4 regions of the Microbispora sp. NPDC004025 genome follow, and region 1 is predicted to be linked to each of the others. Evidence: riboswitches for the same ligand, from Rfam matches in the RefSeq annotation. Region 1 holds a riboswitch; each other region holds the start of a gene.
The links. Region 1 has a riboswitch for cyclic di-AMP ahead of ACWEQG_RS19185 (NlpC/P60 family protein). Riboswitches for the same ligand answer to the same signal wherever they lie in the genome.

Region 1 (7,119 bases):
GCGCCTGCCCACGCTGCTGCTGGCGGTGGGCCGCGACCGGGTGCGTGAGCTGCTCGGTCGTGCCTGAGCGCGCCGTGTCTCATGTCCCGGGGGCGGGCCGCACCGCCGATTAGCCGGCGCCGCGGGCCGGACGGCATCGCCGTCCGGCCCGCGGTCGTACCGGACCCGTTCCCGTCCGCGCGCCGGTCCGGCGGCGTCGGGGCACCGGCACGCCAGGGCACCGGAATTTCAGGGCAGCAGGACCAGCCGGCCGCGCAGGCCACCCCCGCGCAGGCGTTCGTACGCCTCGGCCGCCCGCTCCAGGGGATAGGTGCCGGCGACCCGCGTGGTCAGCAGTCCGGCCTCGGCCAGCTTCGTCACGTCGAAGAGCTGGTCCGCGTCGGCGCGGACGAACACCGTCGAGACCCGGATGCCGCGCAACGGGAGCGGGGCCTGCCCGGCGGCGACGGCGACGAACGCGCCCCCGTTGCGCACGGCGTCCAGCGCGGGCAGGCCGGCGACCGCCGCGTCCACCACGCTGTCCACGCCGCCGGGAACGACGGCCCTGACGGTCGCGGCCAGGTCGGCGCCCCTCGGTATGAACCACTCCGCGCCGAAGCCCCGCACGAGCGGCTCGTCGCCGGGCGCGGAGACCGCGGCGACCCTGATCCCCCGCGCCGTGGCCAGCTCCACGAGGTAGCCGCCGAGGCCCCCGGCCGCGCCCGTGACGAGCAGGGTCTCGCCCTTGTCGAGCCCGGCGAGGTCGAGCGCCTGGACGGCGGTGAGCGCGTTCAGCGGCAGTGTCGACGCCTCGGGCGCGGCCACCCCGGCGGGCGCCGGCGCGACGGCCGTCTCGTCCAGCACCACCAGGTCCGACTGGGCTTTGGGCCGGTCGGTCAGCCGGTCCGACAGCCCGATGACGCGCTCACCGGAGCGTAGGGCCGTCACGCCCGCTCCGGCCCGGTCGACCACGCCCGCCACGTCCCAGCCCAGCGCGTACGCCTCCAGACGGGGCGTGAGGCCGTAATCGGGCAGGGCGCCCGAGGCGGTGATGAGGTCGATCGGGTTGACGGCGGCCGCCTCCACCCTGATCCGCACCTGGCCCGGCCCCGGCTCGGGATCGGGCGTCTCGACCACCCGTACGGCACCGTCCTGTGCCACCAGTGTTCTCATGTGTCCTCCTTCCACCTGGCAGCGAGCGTAGGGGGAGTTACTCTCCTTCGGTTAGTAGGCACCTGTAAGTGCGTAAGTAAGGCGGAGGAAAGGTGTAATCACCCTCGGTGCCGGTCCGAACCCGACTGCCGGCTCACGTGCCTGGGTGAAATCTCCGAGTGCCGCCGGAAGCGATCGGGCGGAGGCTGCCGAGGCGCCCCGGAAGGCGTACGACCGGCCGGTCGGCTTTCGACCTTGACGACCTTCGCGGCAGGCGTTTACCGTCCCTGGAGGGTGGGCCGACGAATCATCGTCGTGGGGGAGGGCGGACGATGGGTGTTCCCGAGGTCGTCTACCGAGGTGACAGTCTCGCCTCGGACTTTGATCGTGCCGGTCTCACCGATGAGGACTTACTTCTTCTCGCGGAGCTGGCCAAGGGCGTGACCGCAGACCGCGTGGGCCGCAGTCTCGACGTCAGCGGACGCACCGTGCGGCGGCGGCTGCGGGGCATCTGCGACCGCATCGGCGTCGCGACGGCGATCGAGGCAGTCGCCTGGGCGGCACGACGCCGCCTCATCTGACCGCGTTCCGGAGCGCACGAGGTCGGGAAGGGCGCCGGAGAAAGCGGCGACGCCGGCGGAGCCGTCCAAGCGGCGGCTCAACCGGCGTGCGCTCTTTCGCGGCGCGGCTCGGCCGGCGTGCGCTCCGGCTCGCGCGGTCTCGCGGCGCGGTTCAGCCGGCGTGCGCTCCGGCTCGCGCTCTCGCGGCGCGCTGTCCCGGCGGCCCCGCTCAGTCGGCGACGCGCACCGCTCCCGCGAACGGCCGTCCGGCGATCTTCGCGATGTGGATGACGTCTCCCGTGCGCGGCGCGTGGATCATGTAACCGCCGCCGATGTAGATGCCCACGTGGTGCAGGTCGGAGTAGAAGAACACCAGGTCGCCGGGGCGGAGCTGGTCACGGGAGATGTGGGTGCCGGCCGTCCACTGGTTGCCCGTGTAGTGGGGCAGGCTGATGCCGACGGACTGGTAGGCCGCCATGACCAGGCCCGAGCAGTCGAAGGAGTTCGGGCCCTCGGCGCCCCACACGTACGGTTTGAGCTGCTGCCTGAGGGCCCAGCGGGCCGCCTGGGCGGCCTTGCCGTCGCCCACGATCGGGAACGACATCCGGCTGCGCGTCTGGCTGCCGATCGTGCGGGCGACCTGCCGGTAGAGGCTGCTCTCGGTCTTCTTGATCAGCGCGTTGATCTTGTCGCGGCGCGAGTCGAGGCCGGCGAGCAGCTTCTTGACCTCGGTCTGCCGGGCCGCCGCGCTTTCCCTGGCCCGCGAGGCGGCGTCCATGGCCTTGGTGACCTCGGCGACCTCCTGGCTCTCCTGCAGCTCCAGCGCGTACGTCGTGGAGGCCTGGCTCAGGTACTTCTGCGGGTCGGCGTCGCTGTCGATGAGCACGAGCGCGTTGCCGAGCCCGTTGGTCATGTAGGAGTGCTGCGCGAGGGCGTTGGCCTTCTGCCGGCGGACCTCCAGCTCGGCCTCGCTCTTGGCGAGGTTCTTCTTGGCGAGCTCGGCGGACCGCTCGGCCGCCTTAAGCCGCACGCGCTCGCCGTTGTACTGCTCGGTGAGGCTCTCGATCTCGGTGTAGAGGCTCTCGACCTGCTCCGTGAGCTCCTTGAGGCTCGGCTTGGGGTCGGCGGTGGCGCGGACCACCGGGGCGCCGAACGTGATCGCGGTGAGCGCGACGCCGACGAACGCCAATCGGCGGATGGCACCCGGACCGGCCGTGCCGGATCCGGACCGTCGGTGGCGGGCGTGCCTGCCCGCCGGCCGTCCTCCACGCGTGCGCAACCGAGCTCCTCTCCCACATGTGCCCCGCGGCAGGCCGTGTGTCGTGGAGCACGGCCATGTGGCGGGGCACTACTGAGCGCCTACCGGGTTAGCTGACGGGTTCGGGCCGGAGTAGCCCTACCTTGGTGGATTCACCCCTTGACGATCTAGACCGAACCGATCCTGATCCTGCAGTTGGGTCCCCGGCTCCCCTCCGCACTCGGTGCTTCGAAGATTCGGCGCCCGGCCGCCGTGAGCGCTCACGATGACCGGCATCGTCGCTGGACGATAGTGCACGGCGAGTTCTTGCTCAACCAGAACTCCGAAACCCGTCTACGTTTGACAACCAAACGATCACAGCTGGGTCACGGGCTCAATGGGGATACATCCGCGTTCACCTGTGTTTGGAGCGATTCGAGGTGGTGGATGTGCCGTGCGGACTGCCGGAAAAAGTGGGACGAACCGGATCGCGGTCTCGCGGGCCGGCTGGGCGTCCATCCGTATCCTGACGGCTACACAGGGTCAGGCCTCATGTCGGGCGTGGTGTTTGGGAATGACCGTTATCCGTGGAGGTCCTTCGCGCCGACTATGAGGGATCGGATTCCGTCCGGCTAGGCTGACCGCTCATGGAGCAGGTCGCCGCGCAGACATCCAGTGGTTCGGGTGCCACGGCCGTGACGGTGCGCCGGGCCAGGACGCCGGACGTCCGGGCGATCCGGCGCCTCGTCGACGCGTACTCGGGCGTCGGCCCCCGTCTGCTCAAGAAGAGCACGGTGACGCTGTACGAGGACGTGCAGGAGTTCTGGGTCGCGGAGGTGGGCGGGCAGGTCGTCGGCTGCGGCGCGTTGCACGTGCTGTGGGAGGACCTCGCCGAGATCAGGACCGTCGCCGTGGACCCCGTGGTGCGTGGTGGGGGCATCGGTCACCGGATCGTCGCCGCGCTCATCGAGACCGCCCGGGACCTCGGCGTGCGGAGGGTCTTCTGCCTCACGTTCGCGGTCGAGTTCTTCGCCCGGCACGGCTTCCGGCCCATTCAGGGCACACCGGTCTCTCCCGAGGTGTACGCGGAACTGCTCGCGTCGTACGACGAGGGTGTCGCCGAGTTCCTGGATCTGGAGCACGTCAAGCCGAACACTCTGGGGAACACCCGGATGTTGCTGCACCTCGACCGCCATTGACCGCCGTTCACGTCCCGGCAGATAATGATCTTGACGCGAATTGTCAGTGTCCGCAAAGGTGACTGTTGTTACGCCTGTCGCTACTTTTGGCAATATCAGCGTGTGCTACGGACGTGCGGCGCATGCGTCTTCGAAACGAGGTGACACGGTGAGCACCGGACAGCCGCCGTACCCCCAGGACGAGTCGGACGGAACGCCACCGCCGTCATCGCACCCCGGGTACGGCACGGACAGACAGGCCCAGGACTACGACCCTGACGTGACGGTCGTCAACTACCGCCACACGGGGCAGAACACGGGCCCGCAGCAGCCGCCCGGCTACGACGCCGCCCAGGGCGGCTACGGCCAGCAGCAGGGCTACGGGGCCCAGCAGGGCCAGCAGCAGGGCTACGGCCAGACCGGACCCCAGCAGGGGTACGGCCAGCAGGCCGCCCAGCAGCAGTACGGCCAGCAGGGCTACGGCCAGACGGGCCCGCAGCAGGGCTACGGTCAAACCGGGCCCCAGCAGGGGTACGGCCAGCAGACCCCGCAGCAGGGCTACGGTCAGCAGCAGGGGTACGGCGCCCAGCAGCAGTACGGCCAGCAGGGCTACGGCGCCCAGCAGGGCCAGCAGCAGGGCTACGGCCAGACCGGACCCCAGCAGGGGTACGGCCAGCAGGCCGCCTCGCAGGACTACGGTCAGCAGCACGGTCAGCAGCAGGGGTACGGCGCCCAGCAGCAGTACGGCCAGCAGGGCTACGGCGCCCAGCAGAGTCAGCAGCAGGGCGGCTACGGCCAGCAGCAGTACGGTCAGCAGGGCTACGGCGCCCAGCAGGCCGCCTCGCAGGACTACGGTCAGCAGCAGTACGGCCAGCCGGGGTACGGCCAGCAGCAGGGCTACGGTCAGCAGCAGGCTTACGGCGCCCAGCAGTACGGCCAGCAGGGCTACGCCCAGCCCGCCTACGGCCAGCCGTACGCGGCCGCGGGGCCGATCCCGCCCGGCGCCCCGGCGCCGCTCGCGGAGTGGTGGCAGCGCCTCGTCGCCCGCATCATCGACGGCGTGGTCGTCGGCATCCCCTTCGGGATCATCTCGGTCGTGATCGCGGCGATCATCATCACCAACCCGAGCGTTGACATCGCGAACGGGACGATCACCCCGGGAGGCGGTTACTTCCTGGCGGAACTGCTCACGGCGATCCTGGCCGGCATCGTCATGGTCGGTTACGAGTTCGTCATGCTGCGCCAGCGCGGGCAGACGCTCGGAAAGATCGCGATGGGCATCAAGGTCGTATCGATCGGCGGAACCCTCGACGGCGGCCTCGCCGTCGACACGGCCGGTAAGCGCGCAATCGTGATGTGGGGTCCGCAGTTGGTGCGCTGGATTCCCTTCGTCACGTACCTGGCGGGCATCTTCTCGTTGCTGAATATCCTGTGGCTGCTTTGGGACAGGCCGTTGCAGCAGGCGTTGCATGACAAGGTCGCCAAGACCGTGGTGGTCAAGGTCAGGTAACGACCGTTGGGGGGGGGCCGATGGAACGGACCATCGGCCCCTTTTTCTATGGCCGCTTTGGCGCCGCCGGTACCAGGCGCCCATCCGGCTGTGCGGGAAAAACCGTACGGGGCCGCCCGGGCATGCCATGCTTGGGTTCACCGTCCCGAGAGGTGCCCCCAATGACCGCGAGACCGCCCCCGGCGCCAATCCTTAAGCCCGGCCCTCGCCGTCCCCGTCCGGGCCATATCGGTCCACGGGCGGCTTAAGGAACCGTCAGGGGCGCTTATGGGGCAGTATGGAGCCGCAGGGGCCCTTATGGCGCTCCGGATGCACACCGCTCTACCCGGTCGCGGAGGCCGCCCGCGGAATGCGGGGACCGTTTGGCCGTGCGAAAGTCGGCCGCCCGGCCGCCCGGACCGTCCACGTGATTGTGCCCCGCTCCTTTATTCGATCTTCATGCCGCCGCTTGTCGATCTTGGTGGAACCGGCCGGTCCTCTCTTTTTACGAGGCTTCCGGGCTGTGACGATCTGCTTGCGCGTATATCTCGCCAAGGCGTGCGCGCCGTACGAGAAGGGGGCGGGGGCTCCTTGTGAAGATCCGGCGCCGAGACGTCGCTCCTCGTTTCGCCCGAGCTCTTCAACGGCCGTACGTCCTCCGGCCGGCCTTTTTCACGAGCGTGTTTGCGGCTTCGCGCTTGTCGGGCCGCGACTGCCCGGCCTGGCCACAAGGCCCCTCACCTGCCCTTACGGCTCGGGCCTCACCGAACCCCGGGGAGTGCCGCTACCGCCGCCCGTCCTCGTACGGGAAGTGCGCAAGCGGTGAAACGGAGGGACGCCGGGGAGCGGTGACCGCCCGGGTCGGCATTCTGGGTACGATTTCGAGTGCATCCGGTAAGGCCGCTGGAGAGACGGGGGATTACCCGGGCCCTCCTGGGGCACCCCGGAAGGCGCGTCCGGTCCCTCCCGGCGCTATGGTCGTATCAGGGTGCCCGGCCCGGCAAGAGGCCGGTGACCTTGCCACGTCCTCGGAATTTCCTCGGGTGCACCTAATGACACCCCCGGCACGAGCGAGGCAGAATGACAGAGGTATTGTCCGCCTTGATACCTTCCGTGGTCGTCGCCGGCGCGGTCGTCTACGGCATCGTAAAGTTGGTACGTTCCGACGCGGCGGGTCTCCGCACGGCACGGGAGCCACGCGAGAAGTCACCGGACTCAGAGGTTCCTGAGAATCCGCAATCTTGAATTGTCAGCCAGGGGAAACCGGGTATATGTTTGGCTGACGAATCAAACTATGGGCTGCGAAAGGATTGCCGGATGGCCAAGCACACGCAGGTGATTCTCATCGACGATCTCGATGGCGGCGAGGCCAATGAGACGGTCACCTTCGCGATTGACGGCACGTCATATGAGATTGACCTGAGCGACGGCAACGCGAAGCGGCTTCGCGAGGCCCTGTCGCCTTTCGTCAGCAGCGCGCGGCGCGCGGACAGCGGGCAGGCCCGTGGGCGCCGTCGTGGTGCG
Region 2 (7,119 bases), on a different contig from region 1:
GGCCGGGACGACGGTGACCGAGACGACCGTGGCCGAGGTGATGACCGAGCTCGCCGGACTCGAGGACCCCAAGGCCCGCGAGGTCAACGAGAGACACGGCGACGATCACGGTGTCAACCTCGGCAAGCTGCGCGCGCTCGCGAAGCGGCTGAAGACGCAGCACGAACTCGCCCGCGCGCTCTGGGAGACCGACGACACGGCGGCGCGGCTGCTGGCGCTCCTGATCTGCCGTCCGAAGGCGTTCGAGCGTGACGAGTTGGACGCCATGCTGCGCGGGGCGCGCTCGCCCAAGGTGCACGACTGGCTCGTGAACTACGTGGTGAAGAAGAACCCGCACGCCGAAGAGCTGCGCCTGGCCTGGTCCGCCGACCCGGATCCGGTGGTCGCGAGCGCGGGCTGGGCACTTACCACCGAACGCGTGGCGAAGAAGCCCGAGGGCCTCGACCTCGCAGGGCTGCTCGACGTCGTCGAGGCGGAGATGAAGAACGCGCCGGATCGCCTGCAATGGGCGATGAACCACTGCCTGGCCCAGATCGGGATCGAGCACCCCGAGCACCGCGCCCGTGCGATCGACATCGGTGAGCGCCTGGAGGTGCTCAAGGACTACCCGACATCCCCGGGCTGCACGTCTCCGTTCGCGCCGGTCTGGATCACCGAGATGGTGCGCCGGCAGCACGGCGAGTAAGGAAGGTCTCCCGCGCAGGCCCCTGCCGCGACTCCCTCGGCTAGGAGGCCGTGACCTGCGGGACCGACTCGTAGAGCGCCCAGTCGGCGCTGATCGCCCCGGCCGTCGTGAGCAGCAGGGGCAGGTGCTCCCCGGTGAGCCTGTCCAGCGAGGTCTCGGCGGCGTGGCTGTTCACGTTGACCGCCGCGATGACCTTGCCCGAGCCGTCGCGCAGCGGCGCGGCCACCGACCGGATCCCGAGGGCGAGCTGCTCGTCGGTCAGCGCCCAGCCCTTCGCCCGCACCTCGCGCAGCATCGCGTCGCGCTCCTGCCGGCCGGGCCGCCACCGCGGCTCGATGCCCGACCGGCTCGGCTCGGCCAGCACCCGCTCCAGCTCGTCCGGCGGCAGCGCGGCGAGCAGCACCTTGCCCAGGGACGTCTGCAGCGCCGGGAACCGCGTCCCGATCTGCACCGAGAGGGCGACGATCTTCGGTACGGCCACCCGGGCGACGTACACGATGTCGGACCCGTCGAGCTGGGCGATCGACGACGACTCGCGCGTCTGGGCGACCAGCCGTTCCAGATGCGGCCGGGCGACCTCCCACAGCCCGGTCGAGCGGACGTAGGAGACGCCGAGCTCGAGCACCCGCGGGGTGAGGGCGAAGCCGCCCTGCTCCGGCCGGGCGTACCCCAGCTCCTGCAGCGTGAGCAGGATGCGCCGCGCGGTCGGCCGGGCCAGGCCGGTCGCGGCCGCCACCTCGGTCAGGGACATGACCGGGCGGCCCGGCTGGAACGCCCTGATGACATCGAGGCCGCGCGCCAGCGCCTCGATGAAGTCAGGTCCGGTGTCGCCTCGTGCCATGAACGCCTCTTCCGCCCGAACTCGCCGAGTCAACTCTAGACCCTGTCCACTCGTCTCCGTCCGCCTGACGGCGCGAGGAACAGTCCGGGATGCCCAGGCTCACCCGCTGTGACGTGACGGCGGGCAGTGGAGGCCTCTGACATGACCGCTGAGCGGACCTATGTCCGCTCCGATGGCGGACGCCATGACAGCGTGGCGAAAAGTGTGCCCGGCGAACATGTCCGGGCGCTCACCGGCGTTCTACCGTGCCCGGAAAGGCTCGGTGAGCCCGGTCTTCCGAGGAGTCGCCATGGTCACCCCCCTCCCCACCCGGCCGCCGCGAGCGGTCGCCGCCGTCGCCGTCCTCCTTCTCGTCCTGGCCGGCCTGCTCGGCGCGGGCGCCCCACCCGCGCGCGCCGCGTCACTGGCCCAGGTCGCGTCGTTCGGCTCCAATCCCGGCAACCTCGCGATGTACGCCTACCGTCCCGACGGCCTGCCCGGCGGCCGGCCGCTCGTGGTGCTCCTGCACGGCTGCACGCAGAACGCGAGCGGCTACTTCGCCGACTCGGGCTGGCGCGAGTACGCCGACCGGTGGGGCTTCGCCCTCGTGCTGCCGCAGACGAGCAGCGCCAACAACGCGTCCAGCTGCTTCAACTGGTTCCAGACCGGCGACACCACCAGGGGGCAGGGCGAGGCCGCGTCCATCCGGGCCATGGTGGCGTACGCGGTCGCCGCCTACGGGACCGACCCCGCGCGGGTCTACGTGTCCGGGCTGTCGGCGGGCGGGGCGATGTCCGCCGTCATGCTGGCGACCTACCCGGACGTCTTCGCCGCCGGGTCGATCGCGGCCGGTCTCGCGTACCGCTGCGCGAGCAACCTGACCGAGGCGTCCGGCTGCCAGTACGGCCCGGCGAGCAGGACCCCGCAGCAGTGGGGTGACCTGGTCCGGAACGCCTATCCCGGCTACGCGGGGCCGTATCCCCGGGTGGCCGTCTGGCAGGGCCAGGCGGACTACACGGTCGTCCCCGCCAACGGGAGGCAGCTGCGCGACCAGTGGGCGAACGTGCGGGGCGTCTCCCCCGCCCCCACCGCCACACGGTCGCTCACCGGCGGCGCCACGCTCACCGTGTACGGCGACGACGACGTCCGCCTCTACGAGATCGGCGGCATGGGTCACGGCCTCCCCGTCGATCCCGGCGGCGCCCCCGACCAGTGCGGCGCCACCGCGGCGTACTTCCTCGACACGATCTGCTCGGCCTACCACGACGCCCGGTTCTTCGGCCTGGACGGCGGCGCCCAGCCCAGCCCCAGTCCCAGTCCCAGTCCCAGTGCCAGCCCCAGCCCCTCGCCCGGCGGCACGCCGGCCGGGACGTGCGTACGGGCGAGCAACTACGCCCACACCACGGCGGGACGGGCCTACCAGTCCGGCGGCCACACCTACGCCAAGGGGTCGAACGACGCGATGGGCCTGTGGAACACGTTCACCGTCCACGCGCTCCGGCAGACCGGCCCGGATCACTGGGTGCTCGCCGACGGCCAGTGCTGACCCGCCGCCTTCCGAGGGGACCGCGTGGCCCCCGCGACCGCCAGGAGGCCCGGGAGGCATGATCGGCATCCGGCCGGGCACGTCTCCCGGGGCGGACGGCGGGGGCGTCGCGTCCGGGCACGGCGGAGGTTTCGCGGGCGGCAGGCCCCGCGGCTTCCGGCGTGCCACGGCGGGTCGGGCCGCCACCGCGGGCCGGGCCGTCGCCCCGTTCCGGCCCGGTCGCCGTGTCCGGACGAATACGGAGGTGGTTGCGATGAGCGGACGCGTACTGCCCTCGGCCCTGCTGGCGGCCGCTCTGCTGAGCGGCACGGGCGGGTACGGCACCGCGGCCTTCGCCGGCACGCCGGCCCCGCCCGCCGCACTGGCCGCCGCCCCGGCCGCCACACTGGCCGCCGCCCCGGCCGCCACGACGCCGGCGGCCGGCCACAACGAGCAGGACGTCATGTTCGCCCGGATGATGATCCCGCACCATCGTCAGGCGGTGGAGATGTCGAAGCTGGCCGGCAGCCGGGCGGCCGACGCCCGGGTCAGGCGGCTCGCCGAGCGGATCGAGGCCGCCCAGGCTGCCGAGATCCGCACGATGAGCGGCTGGCTCACCGCCTGGGGCGAGCGGGCGCCCGACGAGAGCGCCGCGCCGGCCCACCACGCCATGCCCGGCATGATGTCCCCCGAGGACATGCGGCGCCTCGAGGGACTGTCCGGGCGGGCCTTCGACCGGGCCTTCCTCACCATGATGATCCGGCACCACGAGGGCGCCGTCAGCATGGCCAGGGACGAACTGCGCGGCGGAGCGTACGAGCCGGCCCGGCGGATGGCGGCGTCCGTCGTCTCCGGCCAGTCGGCCGAGATCACGGAGATGAAGCGCCTCCTCCAGCAGTGACGGCCCGCTCGTCCGGGACGCGGCCGGCGGAGGTCAGCGGGTGCGGCGCCTGCGGTGCCGTCCGACGGAGGGCGCCGCCGCGGCCCTGAACCGGAGCCCGGTCACGGCGGTGGAGACCACCGCGAAGAGCAGACCGGCCGGCAGGACGGCGTCGCCCGGCGACCACACGACGTCGGGAGACTGCCCCTGTTGCGCCGCCATGTTCCTGGTGGTGGGCCCGGCCGGACCCTGGACGCTCGCGTTCACCGCGGCCACGGGCTGGACCGTCACCGTCGCCTTCGGCGTCGGCTTGACCTTGCGCGGCAGGCCGTACCCGACGATCTTGTTCTTGTCGCGCACCTTGCGCTTCAGCCAGACGCCGTCGACGTTGCCCTCGATCGTGTGGACCTTCCCGCCCACGACCTTCTCGACCACGCCGACGTGGTCGATGTCGCGGACGTTCTTGGTTCCCGACCAGTCGAAGAAGACCACCGCGCCCGGCTCGGGCTTGTCGCTCCAGGCGTGCTGCTTCTTGAACCACTTGGCATGCCGCGTGGTCAGCGCGAACTCGCCGACGTGGTCCTGCACCCCGGCCCGGTTCGCCGCCCAGGAGACGAACATGTCGCACCAGGGGGCGGTCTTGAAGTCGGGGTCCTTGGCCACGTTGTCGGCGTACCACTCGCCGAACTTCGTATGTTTTCCCGCTCGTTCGCGGTAGCCCAGTTCCGGGCGGACGGCGTCGAGCAGTTGCCGAGCTATGGGATCGCTGGAAATCGGAGGCTCCTCATGGCGCGCTTTAAGACATGACGAACCGGCCCACCGGGCGTGACGGCACGACGGCATGGCCGTACGAGGGCACGGCCCTCCGGCGGGGCGGAATCAGAAACGGGAGATGTGGCAGCCCGTCACGGGCGCGCCATCACCCCGGAAGCCTGGAGACGTTCCAGGGCGGGCAAGCGGTCCGTCGATGCGACGCGGACCGGATCGGCAGGTGGAGCCGACACTCCACGCGCTCTCCTCTCCTTGGCCGCCTACCGGGTTAGCTGACGGGTTCGGGCCAGGAGTAGCCCTACCGGATGGTCCGGATTCACCCCGAGAGACATGGGTCCCCGGTTCCCGGGATGGATGACGTCCGGGATTCGGCGGTCGCCGGTCGTCCTCGGGTTGAGGACCGCACACCGGCGCGACACGGGAAGCATAGTAGATAACAAGTAAGACACGGTCCAAAAACCGGCAAATGACCCGATTCGGGCCGCCGCCGCGCGACACTTCCGCTGGTCCTCGCGGTCGCGGCCCGTCCTCGGTGAGATACGCCACACAGCCGTACGGCACCCGCCGCCGGCCGGACGATCCCTGGCCGGCGACCGGTCCCGGACGGGTCACTCCGCGAGCGACATGTACAGGCGGGTGCCCGACGGCCGGTAGCCGACGCGTTCGTAGACGCGCCGCGACCCCTCGCCGCCGTACTCGAGCCACACCGACCGCGCGCCACGGGTGAACATCTCGGCGGTCAGCGCGGCGGTGACCGCGGCGGCGACGCCCCGGCCGCGGAAGGCCGGGCGCGTGCCGACACCGGCGAGTTCCGACGTGCCGACGGCGGGGGCGGAGCAGGTGGCCGCGCCGGCGCACCCGCCGTCCCGCGCCCGGACGAACCGCACCGCCCCGCCGCTCTCCTGCAGGCGGCGCAGCCGGGCCGCGCCCTCCGGTGAGGCGGCGAACTCGGCGCCGAACGCCTCGGACAGAGCGGCGTCGATCGACAGGTAGTCCTGGTCCGCGACCGGCGTCTCCACCAGGGGACCGCCGTCCCTTCGCGGCGTCAGCGTGTCCGGGGTGCAGACGAGGTAGTCGTGCACCGCCTCCACGCCGAAGCCCGCCCGGGCGAGCGCCGGCTCCACGCCGGGCGCGGCGTCCGGCGCGAACTCGAGCCGGGGCTTGAGCCCGCGATCGCGGAACGCCCCGACCAGCGCCGCGACGTCCCGCGCGGACGGCCGGGCTCCGGGCAGGGGGGTTGCGTAGTTGACGTGCGGGCTGCGGGTGTCGGGATCGATCCCGACGACGAAGCCGCCGGTCTCGACGACCTCGGGGCGGCGGCGAAGGTTGGCCACGGCAAAGCTCTGGACATCGATGTCCACGGTGATTGAACCTCACGTCGATGACGAAGTGGAGCGCGCTCCCGCCACGTCGAGCGGGCGATGAGCCGCGCGGGGGGCCGTCCCCATCGGGGGACGCGGACGGTGCGCGGAGCACCGCGGCGTCGGGCCGCCGTGAAACGGTGACGGCACTGCCCGCGCCGGTGCCGCCGGGTGGCGGACCGCTCAGTGCCGACGGCGGCCGCTGCGGGTCGCCGAAGCCATGGCCTCAGTCCTTCGTCTGTACGCGTGCTGTGAAGCGGTCGCACTCTCCCACGCGTCCGCGCACGGCCGCAACCGCTTATCCCCCGCCCCTTTCGCGCGGCCGGCCAGGACGCGTACGCGGGCCCGACGACGTCAGGGACGGGTACGCGGCCTGGCCTCGTTCGCGGCTACCACTGGCCGCCCGGTGCGCCGACTCCCCGTCGCCGGCCGCCGCGCTCGTGCTGCCGGTAGTTGGCCGCGAACGCCAGCGCGCCGAGGCCGAACAGGAAGATGATCGCCCCGGTGACCACGTTGTCCCAGATGGTCGCGGTGGTGGCCGGCTGTCCGCGGATCACCCACGGCGCGATGATCGTCCAGGCGCCCAGCACCGGCAGCACCCAGCTCACGCCGTACGTGCGGCCGAACGCCGACGCGCAGCTCAGCGCGAGCGCCGCGACCGTCAGCCCGATGATCAGGTTGTTGATCGCCAGGCCGCCGAATCCGGCGAAGCCCACGACCCACGGCGAGATGGCGAGGTAGAGCCCGGCGAGGAGCGTCACTCCGTCCATGATTTGCGCGGGAACGGTCGAGCCCGCGCGATCGTACGTCTGGCGCAGTTCCGTCGCGTCCGGGCGTCGTGCCAGACCTGGTTGCACCATGATGCGTCACCTCTTTCCCCCGGCAGGGCCGCGGCCGCGGGTTTCCCCGGACCCGCCCGGCCCTCACTTGCATCATGCAACGCGGCAGGTGGCGCGGGGTAGGTCGCGAGACGCGCGGGAAACAGATGGACGACATCTCTCAGGCAGATGGACCCGGCGCCGCCAGAGCCTGGGCCGCGTTGACGACGGAGACGTGGCTGTAGGCCTGGGGGAAGTT
Region 3 (7,119 bases), on a different contig from region 1:
CCGCGGGTCCAGCAGGAGGTCTGGGGCGAGAACCAGGACACGTGGATCGCCTCGCCGTACGCGCCGATGGGCATCGCCCGGCCCGTCGACGGCGGCTACGTCTTCAACGGCCGCTGGCAGTTCTCCTCGGGCACCGACCACTGCGACTGGATCTTCCTCGGCGGCATGCTCGGCGACGCCGAGGGCAGGATGGCCCAGCCGCCGGCCTCGCTGCACCTCATCCTGCCGCGGTCGGACTACGAGATCGTCGAGGACTCCTGGAACGTCGTCGGCCTGCGCGGCACCGGCAGCAAGGACATCATCGTCACGGACGCGTTCGTCCCCGGCTACCGGACGATCCCGTACAACAAGGTCGTGGACGGCAGCCAGGCCAAGGAGGCCGGGCTGACCAACCCGCTCTACCACATGCCGTTCTCCGCGGCGTTCCCGCTCGGGATCACCGCCGCGGTCGTCGGCATCGCCGAGGGCGCGCTCGCGCACCACATGGCGTACCAGCGGAGCCGCGTGCAGATCACCGGCACCAGGATCAAGGACGACCCGTACGTCCTGTACGCGATCAGCGAGGCGGCGGCCGAGATCGCGGCGGCGCGCTCGGCGCTGCTCGACAACGCCTCGCGGATGTACGACATCGTGGCCTCCGGCCGCGAGGTGACCTTCGACGAGCGGGCCGTGGGCCGCCGCACCCAGGTCCAGGCGGCCTGGCGCGCGGTACGGGCGATGGACGAGATCGTGGCGCGGTCGGGCGGCAACGCGATGCGGGCGGACAACCCGATCCAGCGCTTCTGGCGGGACGCGCACGTCGGGCTGGCCCACGCGATCCACGTGCCCGGCTCGGTCTTCCACGTCACCGCGCTGACGCAACTCGGCATCGAGCCGCCGCACGGCCCGATGCGCTCGATGATCTGAGGAGTGCCGGATCTGAGAGTGCCGGTTCCCGCCGGAGGCGGCGCCGTCAGGTCTGGGCGAACATCTGGTCGTAGACCCCGGAGTGCCGGCGGCCGGCCATGAAGTCCAGGAACCGGCGGACGAACTCGGCCCGGGTCAGTCGCTCGCCGGCGTCGCCGTCGCCCGGGTCCTGATCGAAGGCGGTCCGGAAGAGAGCGCGGTACTCCTGGGCGTCGATGACCTGGTCGTCGTCCGTGTCCGTCACGTCGAACAGGACCTCGGCGATCCTGATGAGGGCGGAGCCGGCCATGGCGGCCGCCGCCGCGCCGTACTCGTCGCCGGTGATGCGTCCGTCGCCGTCGGTGTCGAGCTCCTTCTGCAGCTCACGCCACCAGTCGGCGAAGGCGGCGAACAGGCGGTCCTCGTCCTGGGTGTCCAGGTCCAGACGGGTGGCGATCTCCCGCGCCATCGCGGCGAGGTCGGGCCAGCGGAGGTGGCCGTCGCCGGTCTGGTCGAGGACCTCGGAGAAGAACCGTGAGGCGGAGCGCACCGCCGAGTCGCCGGCGGCCGACGTCTCCTGACCGGGCGTGAGGAGGCGCAGGAGCGCCCCGGCTTTCGCCACGCCACGGCGTAGCCCCGCCAGCGCCTCGCCGCCCCGCTGCGGCGCGTAGCCCGGGTCGAGCATGGTCATGACCGTGTCGAGCCGGGTCCACGACTCCGGCAGCAGCCGCGTCGCGAGACTCGTGGACAGGCAGGTGGCGTGCATGAGCGTGCGCGTGCCGGGGACCTCGGCGAGCCCCAGCCGTGCGCGGAGCGACTCGGGCAGCGTCGCCACGATGATCGCGCTGGCCGTCGGCCCGGCGATGGCCCTGCCCGCCGCCCACACGGCGGGCCGGTCGCGGAGCAGAGGGGGCGCGGGTACCTGCGCGAACAGGCGGTCGAGGACGACGTGGACCGCTTCGGTGTTCTCCAGCCGCTCCTCGACGACGGTCGAGTAGTAGCGCCAGAACTCCCGCACCGTGGGCGGAAGCTTGCCGCCGTAGGGGTCCATCAGTGCGAGGAACGCCTGGAACTCGGCGTACAGCCGGTCCAGGGCGGGGCCGTCGAGGGACTCGCCGCTCAGCCGGCCAATGGTGACCGCGGATTCGAACAGCGTCGCCACCACCCAGGCGCGTGCCTCGGGATCGGCGGCGTTGAACGGGCGGTTCTCGGCGTCGGTGCCGGTGATGCGCGCGTGCAGGCGGTTGAGCCGGGCCGCCTCCCGCTGGCGCACCCGGATGTCGGGGTCGACCATCCGCTGCGCGCTGAGCACGGTGTTGCGCAGGCGCCGCCACGGGTGCGCGACGAAGGTCGAGTTGGCGATCAGCGCGGCGCCGATCTGCGGGTGCGCGGCCTCCAGGACGATGGCCCGGGTCGCCACCAGCCCCCAGCGTGTCTGGCGGGTCAACCGGTGGAGCATCGATCCCGGGCCGAGCGGATCGGCGTCGGCTCCGGCGGGTGCGGCGTCGCTCATCGACATTCCTTTCCTGTCAGGGCCGGTTCCTGTACCCCGCCGAACCGGCGGTCGCGCCGCCGGTAGGTCTCCAGGCATTCCCAGAAGTGCCCGGCGCGGAAGTCCGGCCACAGCACCCGGGGGAAGACCCATTCGGCGTAGGCCACCTGCCACAGCATGAAGTTGGATATCCGCTGTTCTCCGGAGGTGCGGATGACCAGGTCCACCTCCGGCATGTCGGGGTGGGGCAGACGGCGGGCGAAGCTTTCCTCGGTGACCTGCTCGGGCGGCACCCCGTCGCGGATCAGCGACCGGGCGGCCTCGACGATGTCGCGGCGGCCGCCGTGGTCGAACGCCACCGTCAACGTCATCCGCCGGTTGTCGCGGGTCAGCGCCGTCAGATCGGCGATGTCACGGGCCAGCGCGGGCGGGATCCGCGGATCGGCGACGCCGAGGAACCGGCAGCGGATCCCGCGTGTGTGCAAAGACAAGGCGTGTTTGCGGATGGCGCGGCGAACCAGCCGGAGCAGGTCGTCGACCTCGGCGGCCGGGCGCCGCCAGTTCTCCGTGGAGAAGGCGTACAGGCTCAACCACCCGACGCCGGCGGTGTGGGCCGCCTCGATGACATCGATCACGGCGGCCTCCGCCGCCCGATGCCCCTCGATGCGGGACAGCGACCGCTGCGCGGCCCACCGCCCGTTCCCGTCCATCACGCACGCCACGTGATGAGGCACGCCTCTCACATCGCCCGCCTCGAGAAGGAGTACATGGTCACTTCCGTCGTTCGCCGCCGTCCCCGGCCCTGGTGCGGGGGGGAGGGAGGAGAGTGATCTCTCCGGAGACGGACTCTTTCACAATCCGTGAGGCGATGAATACTAACCGTCAGTATCGGTGATCCTTACCTCGCCTGTCGCCGCAGGTAAAGACGTGTTTTGTCCCGTTTACACCAATCTGATGGTGTGTGTACCTTTAGGGCACACGGTTTGGGGTAGCGACCGCCCTCCGGCGCCGCATCCCTTGCCGTGTCGTTGCCCGGTCCGCGCGGTCCCGTGACCGTGCGGCCGCCGAATCCGCGATCAGCGGAGCCGGGGACCCACTTCTCTTCGGGGTGAATCGGGAGCAGCCCCAGATGCGCCCGTAGGGCACTTCCTGCCCGAACCCGTCAGCTAACCCGGTAGGCGGCATGGAAGCAAGGAGTCAGCCCCGACATGTCCACCCACCGCCTCTCCCTCGATCGCCGGCCCTCCGGCCGGCGCCTGCGCTCCGCCCTCGCGGCGGCGACCCTCGCGGTCTCGGCCGCCACGGCCGGCGTCACGGCGGCCGTCGCCCTGCCCGGCCCGGCCTACGCCAACCCGCACACGTACGGCCAGGACGTCTCCGGCTACGAGGCCGACCACGACTGGATGAACAGCCGCGCGCAGTTCGGCTTCATCAAGGCGACCGAGGGCACGTCCTGGGTCGACTCGTCCTTCCCCCGGCACTGGCGTGAGCTGGACAAGAAGGGCATCGTCCGCGGCGTCTACCACTACGGTCATCCCAAGAACGACCCCATCGCCGAGGCCGACCACTTCCTCGACGTGGTGAGCTCGCAGCCGGGCAAGCCCGGCGACATCCTGGTGCTCGACCTGGAGACCAGCGACGGCCAGTCGGTCGAGCACGTCAACGAGTGGGCCAAGGCCTGGCTGGAGTACGTGACGGCCAAGACCGGGACGAAGCCGATGTTCTACAGCGGCTGGAACTTCGCCGACAAGTACGGCCGCGGCCTCGGCGACTACCCGCTCTGGGTGGCCCACTACAGCAAGGCTCCGGGCGACATCACGCCGCCCGCCGACTGGAAGGCCTGGGCGATCCACCAGTACACCGACTCGCCCATCGACCAGAACGTCTCCGCGCTGACGCCCGCCCAGTTGCGCGCGCTCGGCCGCCAGTAGCCGCACGACCCAGCCGCACGACCCAGCCGCACGGCCCCCGGGGCGGGACGCCCGCCCCCGGGGGCCGTTCCGGCTCAGACCACCGCGCCGGAGCCGTCGCGCCGCGCGGGCTTGACCCGCGGTGCGGCGGGAGCCGGCGGCGGCTGGCTGGAGCGCCGCTCCAGCGCGATCGCCACCGGCCCGGCCACGAACGACGACGACAGCGTGCCCACGACGATGCCGATCAGCAGGGCGACGGCGAAGTCCCGCAGCGAGTCTCCGCCGAACACCGCCAGAGCCGCCAGGATGAACAGCGCCCCGAGCCCGGTGTTCACCGTGCGGGGTGCGGTCTGCAGGATCGCGGCGTTCACCACCCGGCCGAACGGCTCGCCGCGCCGCATCGGCCACAGCTCGCGCACCCGGTCGAACAGCACGACCTTGTCGTTGACCGAGTAACCGATGATCGTCAGCATCGCGGCCAGGAACACCCCGTCGATCGGCTTGCTCAGCCAGGCGAACGTGCCGACGACGACGGCCGCGTCCACGAACAGCGCCGCCACGGCCGCCGTGCCGAACGTCCACCGGAACCGGAACGCCAGGTAGGCGAGCTGCGCGGCGAGCGCGACGGCGAGCGCGATGAGCGCGTTGCGGCGCAGTTCCTCGCCCAGGCTCGGCCCGATGAGCTCGTCACGCTGCTTGGTGACCTCGCCCACGCTCCGGTCCAGCGCCTCCTCCACGCGGACCACGTCGTCCGCGCTGATCTGCCCGGTGCGCACCGAGATCGCGTCGTCCGACCGTTGCACGACGGCCGAGGGGAACCCGGCGTCCGCCACCGCCTGCCTGGCCGCCGTGACGTCGACCGGCCTGCTCGTGCCGAACTCCACGATCCGGCCGCCGGTGAACTCGACGCCGTAGTTCAGGCCGCGGGTGACCAGCCCCGCCCCGGCGAGCACGAGCAGCCCGGCCGCGACGGCGAGCCACAGCCGCCTGCCCCGCATCAGATCCGGGTCGCGCCGGGTCAGCCAGGTCCTGACCCGGCCGATCGAGCCGATGCCGGACGCCCGGGGGCCGATCCTGCCGATCAGGGCGGTGGCGAGCACCCGGGTGATCAGCATGGCCGAGACCAGCGAGGCCAGCACGCCGATGGCCAGGGTCACGCCGAAGCCCTTCACCGGGCCCGAGGCCAGCCAGAACAGCAACCCGGCGGCGAGCAGGGTGGTGATGTTGGAGTCGGCGATCGCGCTCCAGGCGTTCTTGAAGCCGCGTTCGAGGGCCGCCTTGAGGCCTCGGCGGGGCGCCTCGCCGTACTCCTCCCTGGCCCGTTCGAAGACCAGCACGTTGGCGTCCACCGCCATGCCGATCGCCAGGACGAACCCGGCCAGGCCGGGCAGTGTGAGCGTGGCCCCCATGGCCACGAGCCCGGCGTACGAGATCAGGCCGTAGCAGGCGAGCGCGACCGCGGCCAGCACGCCCACCAGGCGGTAGACGACGCCGATGAACAGCGCGGTCAGGATCACCCCGACGATGCCGGCCTTGGCGCTCGCCGCGATGGCGTCGGCGCCGAGGGTCGGGCCGACCGTGCGCTGCTCGACCAGTTCCAGCGGCACCGGGAGCGAACCGCCCTTGACCAGCACCGCGAGGTTCTGCGCCTCCTGGGCGGTGAAGGACCCGGTGATCTGCGTGGTGCCGCCGGGGATCCCCGCCTCGCAGGCGATCGACTCGTCCACCTGCGGCGAGGAGATGATCTCGTTGTCGAGGACGATGGCGACGCGGCGCTTGTGGTCGCCGGGAGGCGCGCAGGCCGCCGTCCCGGTCAGCTCCCGCCAGGGTCCGGGCTCCTTGAAGTCGATCGTGACGAACCAGCCGGGCCCCATCTGGGGGTCGGTGCGGGCGGCGGCGTCGGTGACGCCGGCCCCGCTGAGCGCGACCGGCCCGAGCTTCAGCTTCTGGCCGCTCTCGTCGGCGATCGCGTCCTTGTCACCGGCCTCCGCGGGGCCGAGCACCGAATGGAAGTTGAGCTGGGCGGTCTTGCCGATGACCGCGGCGGCCTCGCGCGGGTCGAGCACGCCGGGCAGTTCGACGATGATCCGCTTCTCGCCGGAGCGGACCAGGGTGGGATCGACGACTCCGAGGGCGTCCGCCCGGCGCCGGAGCACGTCGAGGGCACGGTCGGTGGCGTCGGCGTCCGCCTTGACCGTGGGAGAGTCCTTCGTCTCGAAGACGAGCTGGGTACCGCCGCGCAGGTCGAGGCCGAGGCGCGGGGCCATGGTGAGAGCGAGCAGCAGTGAGGTCGCGATGACGGCGAGCGCCGCCACCGCGCGCCACATGGGCGCACGGGACATGAAGCCTCCACAGGCGTACGAGTGGGAAAGGTCTCAGTACGCGGTGGAGGGAGGAGCGCGGGCCGTGGCGGCCCGGCGCGGGCACTGGGCGGGCGGGCCGTCCTGATGCGGCCCGGCCCGGGTGACCCGGGTGCCGCCGCGCGGCGCCGCGGGGTTGGGCAGCACGACCGGCCCGCCGGACACGCCGGGGCCGCCCGCGCCCGACTGGACGCGGGGCGGATCGCCCTGGGCCGGCCGCGTGGCGTGGGCCGGGGCGCAGATCCGCGCGTCGGTGAGCCGCGCGCCGTCACGCGCCGGGGCCTGGCGGAGGGCCCCCTGGCGCACGCCGCTCGCGGTGGCCGCCACACGACTCGTGATGTGGGGGCCCGCGGCGTGGAGACCGGCGGCGCGATGCGGTGTCTCCCACACGGACGCGGACGCGGGCACGCCGCCGGCGGTCAGGACGATCGCGTGCAGCAGGAGCAGCAGCGCGGCGGTCAGCCTGCGTCGC
Region 4 (7,119 bases), on a different contig from region 1:
CAGTCCCCCGGCGACCAGCCCGGCCGTACGGGCTCCGGTGAGTCGGCGCACCCCGTACTCCTTCTCCGACACGCCCACTCGATCAGCGGCGTCGACGGATCCTAGCGCGGCCGGGACGGCCGCCGACGCGGCAGAAACCGCCGGACATCGTGACCGGATTTCGTGGAGAGCCGCCTGCCGGAACCGCCCGCGCCCTCAATCGGCGTTCACGTGTCACTCCGTCCGATGTCCCGCACTGATCGTGCGCAGCGCTTCGAGAAGATCGTCCGCTGACGGGGCCTGATCCGGATCGACGAGCCACTGGGCCGCCATACCGCCGAGCAGCGCCTGGTAGAAGGAGCCGACGGCCATCGCCTTCCGCTCGTCCGCGCCCGGATCCAGCTGCTCGAAGATCGCCGCCAGTCCCAGCCTCGCCTGCCGGTTGGCGGTCGCGAACGCCTCGCGCAGTTCCGGAAGGCGGTCCATCTGGGCGATGAGCTCGAACTGGATGGCCCAGAGCGGTCTCAGCCTGACGAAGGACTCGGTGATCCGCGTCCAGGTCGTCAGGAACCGCTGAGCCGGAGTGCCGGACAGTGACGCGTCGGCGGCGAGAGTCCGCTCGATCTCCTTTCCCCACTCCTCCATCGCCTCGATGAGCGCCGCGTTGAGCAGGGCCTTCGTCGATTTGAAGTGATAGCCGATGGCGGCGAGGCTGGTGCCGGCGGCCGCCGCGATGTCCCGCGCGGTGGTGCCGGAATAGCCCTTCTCCATGAGGCAGCGCTTGGCTCCCGCGAGCAGATCTTCCCGGTTTCCCATGGCCAGAGCTTAGCCCGCCGTCGAGACAAATGTCTTGTACATTTGTGCTAGACAGATGAGTGAGACGTTTGTACAGTTCCTGGCATGAGGAACATCCTGATCTCCGGCGGGAGCGTCGCCGGGCTGACCCTGGCCTTCTGGCTGCGCGAGCACGGGTTCGCGGTGACCGTCGTGGAGCGCTCGCCCGCGCTGCGGGACGGCGGCTACAAAATCGACATCCGCGGAGCGGCGCTCGACGTCGTCGGCCGCATGGGACTGCTGGACGAGGTGCGACGGCGCGGCACGGACATGCGGATCGCGCGGTTCGTCGACGCGCGCGGCAGGCAGCTGGGCACGATGGACGCCCGGTTGTTCGGCGGCCGCGAGGGTGACGACGTCGAGATCATGCGCGGCGACCTCGCCGGGCTCCTGTACGCGGCGGCCGGAGACGGCGTCGAGTACGTCTTCGACGACTCCATCACCAGCCTGAACGAGACTCCCGAAGGCGTGCGTGTCACCTTCGCGAGCGGCCCTCCGCGTACGTTCGACCTGGTGGTGGGCGCCGACGGCCTGCACTCGAACGTGCGCGCGCTGGCCTTCGGCGAGGAGTCCCGGTTCGTCCACGACCTCGGGCACCACATCTCGATCTTCACGGTGCCGAACCATCTCCACCTGGACCGCACCGAGATGATGCACCCCGCCCCGGGCAGGAGCGCGGGGATGTACAGCACCGGGGACGGCGACGACGCCAAGGCGATGTTCCTCTTCTCCTCGCCGCCGATCGCCTACGACCGGCGAGACGTCGCCCGGCAGAAGAAGCTGCTCGCCGACGCCTTCTCCGGTCAGGGCTGGGAGGTCCCGCGCCTGCTCGACGCGATGGAGGACGCGCCGGACTTCTACCTGGATTCGATCAGCCAGGTGCGCATGGACCGGTGGTCGTCGGGCCGGGTGGCACTCGTGGGCGACGCGGCCTACGCGGCCTCGCCCGCGTCCGGCCAGGGCACCAGCCTGGCCCTGGTCGGCGCCTACGTTCTGGCGGGCTGCCTGGCCGAGGCGGCGGGAGACCACGCCGCCGCGTTCGCCGCCTACGAGCGTGAGATGCGGCACTTCGCCGAGGAGAACCAGAAGCTCGCCGCGAACAACCTCAAGGGCATGGTGCTGAAGTCGGCGGCGCAGATCCGGTTCCAGATGCTGATGTTGCGGCTGATGCCGCACCTGCCGGGGAGGAACCGCATGATCGAGCGGATCACCGAGCCGATCCGCAGGGCCGCGACCGCGATCACGATCAGGGACTATCGGGCGCCGGCCGCGCGATAGACCCACAACAATTCCCGGATCTGCGGCATCTCACCCAGCATGAGATTGCGCATGACCCTCGGGGCACTGCTCCTGACCGCCGTACCGCTGGCCGCGCGGCCCGCGGCGGCCGCCACCCCGGTCACGATCGCGTACGCCCAGCGGACGCAGACCTGGGAACTGGTGCTGACCGACGGAGACGTGGTGCCGGTGCCGGAAGCGCTCGCGGTGGCGCCCAAGGACGCGGTCAACGCCGGCGCGCCGGCCCCCTTCCTGGTAAGCGGGGACGGCCGGCATTACTTCTACTTCCGCAAGTCGGACGGAGTGTTCGTCCGGCGAACCCTGCACGGCAAGGAGAAGTCGATGCGCAGTGTGACGGCGACCGCGATCGGCGAGGAGTGGCCGTCGGTGTCGGACGACGGCAGCTTCGTGGTCACCGGGACCTCGGCGCCGGGACTGGGGGCCCTGGTGGACCTGCGAAAAGGCAAGACGCTGCCACTGCCCGCAGGCAGGGACGACTGGAACCTCGCGGGGTTCAGCCCGGACAGTGAACGGCTGCTGCTGCAGGGGGTGGTAGGGGGCCGCGTGACGGTGTTCGACCGGGCGCTGCGTGCCCGGTTGCGGCCGAAGACGCGAAGGTGGGCGGTGGCCCTGGCGAACGACTACGTGACGGCGGCGGTGCCCGTCGGCTCGTGGCCGGAGTCCCGCAAGCTGCGCCTGCTCAACCTGCGCACCGGCCACGAGAGCGGCACCGTGACCGTGCGGCTGCCCCGCGGGCAGCAGATCGACGACCTCGACTTCGACACGGCGGGGCGCGTGGTCGTCCGCTCGCGGACCAAGACGGGCGTGGCGGTCTACCGGGTCTCGAAGACGACCGGCAAGGCGACGCTGCTGCGGACGCTCACCCGGCCCGACACACGGATCTGGGTGCTCCCGGGCGACAGCACGTACGAGCCGTGGACGGAGAAGGCGAGCAAATCGTCCCGGTGACGAAGTGAACTGATCCTCTCCTCCGAACGTCATCCTCATGACGGAAGGGGAGGCGTTGTGCGTACCGCGATCGTCTCGGGGATGACGGCGCTCGGGCTGGCGTGCGCGCCCGCCGTGGCGGCCTCCGGCGTGACCCACGAGGGCGGCCGGGCCGGGGAGACCGCCGCGTGGCGGCTGGCCAGGGTGAACACCCTGCCCGGTGACGACGTCCTCGACGACGTGACGGTCCTGGCCGACGGCTCGGTGTGGGCGGCCGGTCACCGGGTCGCGAACGGGAAGCAGCGGGGCCTGGTCCAGAGGTACGACGGCCGGGCGTGGCAGGTGGTCCCCGGCGCCCCGGCGTACGAGCTGAAGGCCGTGGCGGCCACCTCGAACAGCAACGCTTGGGTCTTCGGCCAGGGGAAGGCCGCCCGGTGGAACGGCCGCGCGTGGACCACCTTCTCGCTGGGCGGCGCGTTCTCGGCGACGGACGCCGACGCGACAGGCGCGAAGGACGTCTGGGCGGTGGCCGGGTCCTCGGCCTCGGCCAGGCACTGGAACGGATCCTCGTGGAAGAGCGTCCGGCTGCCGGCCCACGCCGCCGCCGTCGACGCGTACAGGGCCCGCGATGTCTGGGCGGCGGGCAGCAAGGGCGACCGTCCCGCGATCATGCGGTGGAACGGAGGGTCCTGGGCGCTGGTGCCCACGCCCGCGGTCAAGCTGCCCGCCCCCGACGCCGTCGCGTTCCTCGCCGACATCGCCGTCGTGAGCCCGGGGAACGTGTGGGCCGTCGGCGGCGTCACCTGGGAGGGCGCGGACGACGAGGGTGACGACGTCACCTACAACCGCACCCTGGTGATGCGCTGGAACGGCACGTCCTGGTCCGCCTCGGTCGGCGCCGCCAACGCGCAGCCGTACACGGAGGTGGAGCCCGACGGCAAGGGCGGCATGTGGGTCGTGCAGGGCAACTGGAACCCCACTCTGTGGCACGTGACGGGCTCGGCGTGGAGGAGCGTCCCCCTCCCCCGGAAGGCGGGCACCGACGCCGTCCTGTCCTCGATCGCGCGCAGGCCGGGCACGGCGGCGCTGTGGGGCGCGGGTTTCACCGTGCCGCAGGGCGACCCCGACGACCCCTCGGCCAACGGCACGTTCTGGCGTACGCGCTGATCTTCACGATGCCGGGAGCTTCTCTCCGGCTCTCGTGCGGGTGTGACGAGCGTCACGTTTCCCCGATAACGCTGCTCTGACCTGCGGCTATGCGGACATGATCCCTTTTATGGGCTTCTTACCCTTTATGTGTCCTTTGCCCGAATATGGGGGAGCTTGGTAGTTTCCTTGCCCTGTGACGGCGGCGTACCCCATGACGCCGCCGTCGCGGAACCGGCACCGCCGTGCTTGAAAACGAAAATCCACTGTCACCGTCGTCATGTCCTCTCCGCCCCCCAGGGCGCCGGTGACGCCGAATCCGTGCGGCAAGGAAGCACGGAGCCGGGGAACCAGTCGACCTTCGCACGAAGGTCCGGGGTGAATCGGCGCGCCGAGCGCCGTAGGGCGACTTCCCTGCCCGAATCCGTCAGCTAACCCGGTAGGCGCAAGCGGAAGACTCTAGGAGAGACCCCCTGTCTACCAACCCCGCCACCCTGTCCCGCATCGCCCGCGTCACGATCGGTGGCGTCGCGCTCACCGCCTCTGTAGCGGCGTTCGGCGCGCTGCCCGCGGCCGCCGCACCGGGGACGGTCACGGCACCACAGCCCGCCTCGACGCTCATCCCGCCCCAGCCCCCCGCGACGGGAGCCACCCCGGCGCCCACGACCCCGACCCCGATCCCGACCACGGCGGCGACCCCGGCGGCGGCCGCCGCCGGGGCCACCCCGGACGCCGCCGCGGCCAAGAAGCTCAGCAAGTCCGCTCTCCAGCAGGAGAAGGCCGAGCGCGCCATCAAGGTGGCGAAGAAGCAGCTCGGCGACCCCTACGTGTGGGGCGCCACAGGCCCGCGGGCGTTCGACTGCTCCGGGCTGGTCCAGTTCGCCTGGCGCAAGGCCGGGATCAAGCTCCCGCGCACGACGTGGTCCATGCTCAACGCCGCCAAGAAGAAGGTCCGCCTGGCCCACCTCAAGCCCGGCGACCTCGTCTTCACCAGCGGCGGCGGCCACGTGGGCATGTACATCGGGCACAAGAAGGTGATCAACGCCCCCCACAGCGGCGCGGTGGTCCGCATCGACAGCCTCAAGGGCTACTGGAGGAGCAGCTTCCTCACCGCCGTACGTCCGGGGGTCTGACACCGGGGCGCGCGGGGTTCCCGGCCTGCGTCGGCGCGGGCCGGGAACCCCGCGCGCGCCCGCGCCCTCGGAACCAGGAAACCTCCGGTCGGGCGACACCGACCGGAGGTCTCATGAATCCTGCGTCACATCATCAGCGCTGCAGCGTCAGCACGCCCGGCCGGTAGGGCAGGAGGCCGTAGTCGCCGCCGGAGCTGGGGCTACGACCCTGGTAGAGCAGCTGCAGGTTGCAGGCGTCGACGGTCTTGGTCTGGTCGGGGTTGTTGCGGACCAGGTCACCGTGGCTGATGTCGTTGGTCCAGGTGGCGCCGCTGTTGGCCTTGCCCGCGAAGGGGTTGCTCTCGCTGGTGGCCTGCGGGGTCCACGAACCACCCAGGCTGGTCGCCGTGTACGAGCGGAAGTAACGGCCCTGCGAGCCGATCGACTCGACCAGCATCAGGTACTTGTTCAGGCCCTGGAGCTTGTAGACCTCGACGCCCTCGAACAGGTTGTTCGTCGTGTCGCTCATGATCGTGGTGTAGTTGGAGCCGAAGCTGCTCGGGAAGTTCCCGATGGGCATGCTCTGCCGGTAGATCTTGCCGTTGTCGCCGGCGAAGAACAGGTACATGTTCTGGCCGTCACCGATGAGGGTCTGGTCGATGGGGCCGGTGCCGGAGCCGGTGATGCTCGCCGTGGACAGCGTCTGCTGCGCGGACCAGCTGTTCACGTTGCTGGGGTCGCTGGAGGTCCGGTAGGAGAAGGCGGTTCCGCCCCACTGGTAGGCCAGCACCCAGATGTTCTTCGGAGCGAAGTAGAACAGCGTGGGCGCGACGGCCGAGAAGGGCATCGTGTTCTGGCTGGCCGAGGCCATGTCGGACCAGTTGGTGAACAGGCCGAAGTTCATCGAACCCCAGCTCGTGCCCGTGTTGTGCGTCGTCGCGTAGACCAGGTGCTTGCCGTTGTAGACGACGTTGGTGAAGTCCTTGAGCGAAACCCACCCGGACTTCGGGTTCGCCAGCGAGCCCGTGGAGCTCCAGCGGTACGTCGACGGGAGGTCGCACGTGCCGCCGGTCGGCGTCACCGTCGGGGACGGTGACGAGCTCGGGCCGCCGCCTCCGCGGATGCTCCACTTCTGGTTGTCGCCGCCCCAGCAGCTGTAGAGCTGGACCTGGCTGCCGTTGGCGGTGCCGGCGCCGACGACGTCCAGGCACAGCCCGGACGCGACGCCCACGATGGTGCCGTCGGAGTTCTGGCGCCACTTCTGGTTGTTCTGGCCGTTGCAGGACCAGATCACGACCTTGGTGCCGTTCGTCGTGCCCATGTTGTAGGCGTCCACGCACCGGGTGCCGTTGAAGGTCCGCAGCTCACCGGCGGAGGTGAACTCGAAGCCCTGGTTCGCCTGCCCGTTGCAGTCGTAGATCTGCAGAGCGGTGCCCAGCGCGTCGGTGTTGCCCGCCACGTCCAGGCAACGCCCCGACGCAGCGCTCACCAGGGGTGCGGGCGCCGCCGACGCCGGCACCGCCCACGTCGCGGTGGCCGCCACCAACGCGGCCAGCACCGCCACGAGGCGTACGCCGACACCGACCGGCGAACGACGCCGGCCGCTCGTCATACGAATGGGGGGTGAATCCATTGTTTCGTTCTCCTCCTTCGGGGGGTGAAAGCGTGGCGAAGCAGGCCACGCCAGGAAAAACCGCAGCGATTGCACGGTGGCGGACAGGTACCGTCCGCGATGGAAGGGCCAAGGGCGACCACGGATCTGTTAGCGCTAACATCTTGCGCAATCCCGGGTTCCTCTCCCTCGGCTACTCGTCGGTGATGG

Region 2: another riboswitch for cyclic di-AMP. It lies ahead of ACWEQG_RS04960 (CHAP domain-containing protein); the one in region 1 lies ahead of ACWEQG_RS19185 (NlpC/P60 family protein).
Region 3: another riboswitch for cyclic di-AMP. It lies ahead of ACWEQG_RS23175 (glycoside hydrolase family 25 protein); the one in region 1 lies ahead of ACWEQG_RS19185 (NlpC/P60 family protein).
Region 4: another riboswitch for cyclic di-AMP. It lies ahead of ACWEQG_RS13070 (C40 family peptidase); the one in region 1 lies ahead of ACWEQG_RS19185 (NlpC/P60 family protein).

What each region holds. Positions count from the first base shown of each region.
Region 1 is NZ_JBSGHN010000007.1:771-7,889, reverse strand. Features, by position in the region: gene lysS (lysine--tRNA ligase) at 1-67, shown strand, start outside; gene ACWEQG_RS19195 (zinc-binding dehydrogenase) at 229-1,152, opposite strand; gene ACWEQG_RS19190 (LuxR family transcriptional regulator) at 1,464-1,712, shown strand; gene ACWEQG_RS19185 (NlpC/P60 family protein) at 1,921-2,880, opposite strand; cyclic di-AMP (ydaO/yuaA leader) riboswitch at 3,033-3,185, opposite strand; gene ACWEQG_RS19180 (amino-acid N-acetyltransferase) at 3,576-4,127, shown strand; gene ACWEQG_RS19175 (RDD family protein) at 4,276-5,616, shown strand; gene ACWEQG_RS19170 (histone-like nucleoid-structuring protein Lsr2) at 6,913-7,119, shown strand, end outside.
Region 2 is NZ_JBSGHN010000002.1:111,841-118,959, forward strand. Features, by position in the region: gene ACWEQG_RS04940 (DNA alkylation repair protein) at 1-685, shown strand, start outside; gene ACWEQG_RS04945 (IclR family transcriptional regulator domain-containing protein) at 726-1,526, opposite strand; gene ACWEQG_RS04950 (extracellular catalytic domain type 1 short-chain-length polyhydroxyalkanoate depolymerase) at 1,816-3,051, shown strand; gene ACWEQG_RS04955 (DUF305 domain-containing protein) at 3,305-3,931, shown strand; gene ACWEQG_RS04960 (CHAP domain-containing protein) at 3,965-4,573, opposite strand; cyclic di-AMP (ydaO/yuaA leader) riboswitch at 4,923-5,065, opposite strand; gene ACWEQG_RS04965 (GNAT family N-acetyltransferase) at 5,290-6,042, opposite strand; gene ACWEQG_RS04970 (SPW repeat protein) at 6,432-6,902, opposite strand; gene ACWEQG_RS04975 (glycoside hydrolase family 15 protein) at 7,042-7,119, opposite strand, start outside.
Region 3 is NZ_JBSGHN010000009.1:224,884-232,002, forward strand. Features, by position in the region: gene ACWEQG_RS23160 (acyl-CoA dehydrogenase family protein) at 1-906, shown strand, start outside; gene ACWEQG_RS23165 (oxygenase MpaB family protein) at 953-2,398, opposite strand; gene uppS (polyprenyl diphosphate synthase) at 2,395-3,111, opposite strand; cyclic di-AMP (ydaO/yuaA leader) riboswitch at 3,430-3,573, shown strand; gene ACWEQG_RS23175 (glycoside hydrolase family 25 protein) at 3,586-4,308, shown strand; gene secD (protein translocase subunit SecD) at 4,383-6,629, opposite strand; gene ACWEQG_RS23185 (hypothetical protein) at 6,663-7,119, opposite strand, start outside.
Region 4 is NZ_JBSGHN010000004.1:243,567-250,685, forward strand. Features, by position in the region: gene ACWEQG_RS13045 (sensor histidine kinase) at 1-51, opposite strand, end outside; gene ACWEQG_RS13050 (TetR/AcrR family transcriptional regulator) at 214-795, opposite strand; gene ACWEQG_RS13055 (FAD-dependent monooxygenase) at 880-2,091, shown strand; gene ACWEQG_RS13060 (hypothetical protein) at 2,143-3,060, shown strand; gene ACWEQG_RS13065 (hypothetical protein) at 3,118-4,206, shown strand; cyclic di-AMP (ydaO/yuaA leader) riboswitch at 4,487-4,646, shown strand; gene ACWEQG_RS13070 (C40 family peptidase) at 4,983-5,318, shown strand; gene ACWEQG_RS13075 (non-reducing end alpha-L-arabinofuranosidase family hydrolase) at 5,452-6,930, opposite strand.